Regions from separate parts of the Parasedimentitalea nitratireducens genome, predicted to be linked through region 2. Evidence: riboswitches for the same ligand, from Rfam matches in the RefSeq annotation. Region 2 holds a riboswitch; the other holds the start of a gene.
The links. Region 2 has a riboswitch for cobalamin ahead of AC2T28_RS13035 (DUF1636 family protein). Riboswitches for the same ligand answer to the same signal wherever they lie in the genome.
Positions count from the first base shown of each region.

Region 1: linked by a shared signal. The riboswitch ahead of AC2T28_RS13625 (DUF1636 family protein) and the one ahead of AC2T28_RS13035 (DUF1636 family protein) in region 2 are both predicted to bind cobalamin.

Region 1 is NZ_JBYAXC010000004.1:10,946-14,136, reverse strand. Features, by position in the region: gene AC2T28_RS13635 (ABC transporter substrate-binding protein) at 1-54, opposite strand, end outside; gene AC2T28_RS13630 (ABC transporter ATP-binding protein) at 70-852, opposite strand; gene AC2T28_RS13625 (DUF1636 family protein) at 849-1,256, opposite strand; cobalamin riboswitch at 1,365-1,577, opposite strand; partial or broken gene AC2T28_RS13620 (DUF4389 domain-containing protein) at 1,834-2,052, shown strand; gene AC2T28_RS13615 (class I adenylate-forming enzyme family protein) at 2,165-3,191, opposite strand, start outside.
Region 2 is NZ_JBYAXC010000003.1:482,961-486,151, reverse strand. Features, by position in the region: gene cobN (cobaltochelatase subunit CobN) at 1-321, opposite strand, end outside; gene cobW (cobalamin biosynthesis protein CobW) at 479-1,513, opposite strand; gene AC2T28_RS13035 (DUF1636 family protein) at 1,518-1,892, opposite strand; cobalamin riboswitch at 1,989-2,196, opposite strand; gene cobO (cob(I)yrinic acid a,c-diamide adenosyltransferase) at 2,248-2,883, shown strand; gene glpD (glycerol-3-phosphate dehydrogenase) at 3,061-3,191, opposite strand, start outside.

The DNA.
Region 1 (3,191 bases), on a different contig from region 2:
ACTGCTTGCACTCGCGATCAGGCTCAGCCCTAGGGCCAGAGTTGTGTATTTCATAATGTCCTCAAGATTTTAGTTGGGAAGTTGAAAGGTTAGGTGTGTCTTGCGGCTCAGGGTCAGTTCATCTCGTTGGGCAAATACCGCAAAGGTCTGAGATACTAACTGTTCGGTCAGTGCTTCTTGTGGCGTGCCAAAGCTTTGCTGAGTGCCATTTTTCAGGACCAGGACACGGTCACAGACCTCAGACGCCAGGTTCAGATCATGCAAGGATGTCACGATCGTCAGGTCGAGATCGCGGATCAGTTGCAAAACTTCCAGTTGATGCCGGATATCCAAATGGTTAGTGGGTTCATCCAGCACCAATATCTGAGGATCCTGCGCCAGTGCCCGGGCAACCATGACACGCTGACGTTCGCCGCCAGACAGGGTTGATAGGCTGCGGTCTGCCAAGTCATGCAGTTCCATACGATCAATTGCAGCGTCGACCAGCTCTGCATCGCGTGGGCCGGACGTAGAGAACCCCATACGGTGGGGGATACGTCCCAAGGCAACGATTTCACGCACAGAGAGTGTCAAATCAGTCGGTTGTTCCTGCAAAACAGCAGCCACTTTGCGCGCCAGGGCGCGGGGCGGCATAGTTGATATCGGCTGCTCACCAATCAGGATTCTGCCACTCATCGGCCGATTAAACCCATAGATAAGCCGCAGAAGCGTGGTTTTGCCTGCTCCATTAGGGCCTACAATTCCCAGCACCTCTCCTGCCTCTAGGGCAACGGAGATTTCGTTTAGCAGCAGTGGTGCGCGTTTACGCGGCGCCCATGTGACGGCTTCTAGTGTTAACGATGTTGCGCTCATGAGACTGCCTGGTCCGTCGCTTCGATCGCCATTAAAGCTGCGGGTATCCGCGCCAGAGTCGTCTTGCGCAGTTTTCCGGGTCGGTCTACGGAACTACACCAACCGTCATGTAACACGGCGTATTGACGGGCAAATTCAACGAGATCACCGATATCTTCATCCGGCTCAATGTCGCCAAACAGATAAGACGCTTTGCGTGTGGCGTGATACGCCACGGTACAAGGCCGACTGCATCCTGCCATACAGGCTGTCCCTGCAATCTCAAAATCTTCGGCAATACTATCCCCGGCAGCTTCGATTGCGGCACGCAGCCGGTCAATCAACGCATAGCCGGGACGACAGATCTCTCCAGTATGTTTGCAGGATGTGCAGACGGTAATTCTATGTGTGGTAGTCCGGTGCATATCGCCCTCCGCGAAGTCGCGGGGTACGCACAGGTCAACCTAAATGTAGGGCATTCAAATGCCGTAAAAGCCATCTTGGCCTCCTATCCGGGACACCCCGCCCGGGTTGAGTTAACGTTCAAGATGGCAGGTCTCCTGACTCGCGGCTGTTGGCGTTCCCCACCTTCCCAGACCTTTGGCCCAGTGGCTTACGGAGGACGCACACCGCTTACAGTTGCGGGGGCAGTTACGGATTTGGCGCCTGTTGGCTACACCTCACCATATTCCCTTTTCATCCCGGAATGCGCTGTACGCCCGGGAACCATCGCGGCAAGTTGTGGCATGAAGGTAAGCTGGATGTCAATCGGGATTTCGGTGGTTTCATTCCCCACTCAAAGACAGTTTTTTGGAACCTACCGCTCTGCATGCGGTAACTTCTTAAGCGTACACTTTGGGCGGGGACACTCTACTTTGGGCGGGGACACTCTATTGGTACTGCTGTCTTTCTCATCATCCACTCCGCGGTAGTTACGATGAGCCAGAAACACTCCTTTTTTAAATGTCGCTATCTGGCCCCATAGGTGCTGACGTCAGACAAATCGCGGTAATGATATCTCTCGCCCAAACCATTCTGGGCGCAGTAACCGTGCTACAGTTTGTTGTCATGTTGATCTGTAACAAACAGCCGAATTAGCGGCTTGCTGATTTTGGCACCGACCTTGGGATATGGATGGCAAAAGCGGCACGGTTCCAAACAGCTGCGAGCAACGTCAAGCCTTGGCTCTGGACGGAACTGGATTTAAACAGGAAGGCCTAGGTGGATCCCAAACAATGAACCGTCACACGCGACCCGGCGCCTGCAAGCGCTATGGCGAAGCCGGTCCCTCGAAGGGAACCGGGGACCAATGCTGTGTGCCCTGTCAGGTTTGTCATGTGGTGGTCCCTTCTTGTAGACGAGCACGAAGGTCTACTTTGAGTACTTTGCCGTAATTGTTTTTCGGCAATTGCGGCACATAGATATACTCTTTGGGTCGTTTGAACCGCGCGATCTGGTCAAGGCACAATTGGTCGAGCGCGGAGGAAGCGGCCGTGCCAACCACAAAGGCCACAACCTCTTCGCCCCAATCGGCGTGTGGGCGACCAACCACCGCAACTTCGGCTACATCGGGGTGCGAGAGCAGCACCTCCTCCACCTCGCGGGGATAGATGTTTGACCCACCTGAGATGATCATATCTTTGGAGCGGTCTTGCAGGGTGATATAGCCATCTGCGTCTTTTGATCCCATGTCGCCCGTCCACAACCAACTATCACGGATAGTGTTCAGCGTAGCTTTTGGATTTTGCCAGTAGCCCTTCATCACGGTGGCGCCGCGCACCACAATCTCGCCAGTTTCACCAGGCGGAAGTTCTAGACCGGTTTCATCAAAAATGCGCACCAGAACCGCGCTTTGGGCCGTGCCTACGGAGTTAAGCCGTTCGCGCCACCGAGGATGGGATCGGTCGGCCACATCATGGCGGGTAAGGGCCGTGATGCCCATCGGACATTCGCCTTGACCATAGATCTGCACAAATCGCGCGCCCATTGTTTCGACCGCGTCAAGGATATCGGCCTCATACATCGGGCCACCAGCGTAGCTGATAGTGCGCAACCCTTCACCGATTTGCCCTGTCGCTTTGGCGTGGTCCACCAGGCGGCGCACCATGGTTGGCGCGGCAAACATTGAGATGCGGCCAATGGATTTGCCCAATGACAGGATCTCATCTGGTTCAAACCCACCACTTTCAGGGACCACATGGCGCGCGCCACGGATCACATGCATGAAGTTATAGATCCCTGCGCCATGCGACATAGGCGCGGCATAGAGGATGGCATCCTCGGCAAAGACTTCATCCACATCGGTGAAATACCCATAAGTCATCGATGCGACATTGCCACAAGTCATCATCACACCCTTG
Region 2 (3,191 bases):
ATAGCGGCGGGCCAGATCCTGCAGGGTGGCAAGACCATAGGACCAGTAGCTCTCGCCACCGATCAGACGGACGAGGATGCCTTTGACGCCCTCGAGTGTTTGCTCGGCGTAGACATCGACCGACAGCGGGTGTTTCAGGGCAACCAGATTGGCCAGACGCAGCGAGGGTAAAGAACCATCAGCCCGGTGCCAGCCTGCCGCAAAGGCGCCAAGGTCGCTGTCGGAAAAGGACAGCACCACCAGATCAGCCGGGGTCTGGCCCAGATCCTGTGGGGTCTCACTTTCTTCGAGACCGTGGCTTTCGCGGAAGACGACGTGCATGAGATTAAGTTGTTTCCATTATTAACGAACAGTGACGAGGGCCACAAAGGGGGGTGCCTGACCTTGGAGAGGTGCGTAGTGCCTTCCCGTTTTGCCGCAGGCAAACCTGCGGTTTGACGGGAAGGTCAGGCGCGGCCCGGCGGTGCCGGGCCGGAGTTTAGGCTCCCAGTGCGGCGTGGATGGCGGCGGAGTCGATGTTGTCGTGCTCGGCAATCACCACAAGCTGGGTGCGGCGAGTGTCGCTGCCCCAGGGCTTGTCATATTGCGCGCGTAGGCGTTCGCCTACGGCCTGTACCAGCATCCGCATTGGTTTTCCTTCGACCGCCACATAGCCTTTGACGCGCAGGATATTGCGCTCTTGGGCCAATTTGATGATCGCATCTTGCAATGCCTGCGGATCGGCAACTTCTCCCATTTCGACCACAATGCTCTCAAAATCGTCATGCTCGTGATCGTGGTGGCCATCGTGGTGGCTGGGGCGCGCGTCCAGATCGTCCTCGGCCGCCGCATTGAGGCCCAGCACAACGCGGGGATCAATCACGCCTTCGGTCATCGGCAGGATTGGCAGCTTGCGAGGGCTTTCTTTTTCGATCACGGCGCGGGCGGTCGCAACTCCGTCTGCCCCCGCCAGATCAGCCTTGGACAGCAGGATGATGTCAGCACAGGAAATCTGATCTTCGAAAACCTCTGACAAAGGCGTTTCGTGGTCAAGGCTTTCGTCGGCCTCGCGCTGGGCGGCGACGGCGTCCAGATCAGGGGCGAACTGGCCTTTGGCCACAGCCTCGGCATCGGCGAGGGCAATCACACCGTCAACAGTGATGCGGGAGCGGATCGCGGGCCATTCAAAGGCTTTGAGCAGCGGCTTGGGCAGCGCCAGACCTGAGGTTTCGATTAGGATATGCTCGGGCGGCTGGGGCAGGGCCATCAGCGCCTCGATCGTCGGGATGAAATCATCGGCCACGGTGCAGCAGATGCAGCCGTTGGCCAGCTCGACGATGTTGTTTTCCGGGCAATTTTCATCGGCGCAGGATTTCAGGATGTCACCATCCACACCGGCGGTGCCAAATTCGTTGACCAGTACGCCCAGACGCTTGCCCTGTGGGTTCTGCATCAGGTGGCGGATCAGTGTGGTTTTGCCCGCGCCCAGAAATCCGGTGACGACTGTGACGGGGATCTTGTTGAGATCGCTCATGTAATTACTCCTGAGAAGCGGTGTCGACCGGCGGAATGCGGGCGATGGATTGTTTGCGGAAAACGACGGGGCGCTCGCGCCATGGGACCAGACCGTCCTCGGTTGCGGCATAGGCGGCAGCGCCTGCGATGATGTCGTCGACATGTTCGTTAGGGTCCAGGTCGCCGTAGACATAAGTCCAGCGCTTGTCGCCGCCGCTGAGCACCATGGAACAGCCACGCTTGCAGGCGGACAGGCATTCGACGCCGCGAATGTTCACGCCTTCGGGGACGCCGGTTTCTTTGAGCGCTTCGAGCAGGATGGACCCTGGGCGCGTGGCGTCGGGGTCAACATCTGCGCGGCGGCAGGTTGTACAGACAGTTAGTGTTACATCACCCATAGGGGGCCATCTCCTTGTGGTGACAAAAAGGGTAAGGCCAGAAGGGGGACCCGTAACGTGAGGAACCCTCAACCGGTTGCGAAACACCCCGTTCGCCCGTTGATCATCATGTTGGCAGGTCTCCCGGCTTGCGGAGTCAAAAGGCGTTGGGCCTTTTTGCGGTTCTCTTGCCTTCCCGGCCTAGGCCAGTGGCATCAGAGACCTCTCCGGTCACGGTCGCGGGGGCGGCTGTGCTTGCGCAATTGGGCGCATCACATTCCCTCTTCGCCTGTCAAAAACAGGAACCAACAAAACCCCCTTGCGTCATCCCCCCGGTCCTTGTCAAGTCATAGCTGGAATCAGCAGGAGACTCGCCGTGAGTGACACCCCCAAAAAAGAAGCGCCCGTCGATGATGAGGCCCGCCATGCGGCCAAGATGGCCAAGAAAAAGGCGGCGCGTGATCGGATGATGGCGACCAAGGATGGTGAGAAGGGATTGATCATCATTCACACCGGGCCGGGCAAGGGCAAATCCAGCTCGGGCTTTGGCATGATCATGCGCTGTATCGCCCACAAAATGCCATCGGCCGTGGTGCAGTTCATCAAGGGGGGCTGGCAGACCGGCGAGCGCACCCTGATAGAAGAGAATTTCTCGGATCTGTGTCAGTTTTACGCCATGGGCGAAGGCTTTACCTGGGAGACGCAGGACAAAGCGCGCGATATTGCGGCGGCCAAGGCTGGCTGGGAAAAGGCCAAGGAGATGATCCGGGACGAGCGTAACACCATGGTGTTGTTGGACGAGATCAACATCGCGCTGCGCTATGAATATCTGGATCTGGCCGAGGTGGTGGAGTTTTTGGAGACCGAAAAGCCACCGATGACCCATGTGGTTCTGACTGGGCGTAACGCCAAGGAAGAGCTGATCGAGATTGCCGATCTGGTGACTGAAATGGGGCAGATCAAGCACCCGTTCCGCGCCGGGATCAAGGCGCAGAAGGGTGTTGAGTTTTAGAGCGTAGACGAGTGATCGCCTGCCCGTGGGTGGGCGATCCAACACTGGTTTGGGCAGTTTATCTCTGCAAAATCCGTACGAGATCACATTAAAGCGCATGCCTGAACCAAATCGCCGACCCGCCGGGACGGGCAGGCGATTGCGCGGCGGCCTGCGGCCTTGTTCCGCGCGCTGGGATTATGCGGCTAACTTGGCCAGTTGTTGCGTGATATATCCATCCACCGCAGCACGCTCTTCCTCGCTCAGCCGAAGGCCCAGCTTGGTGCGCCGCCACAGGTAGTCCTCGCCTGTACGGACCCATTCCCGCT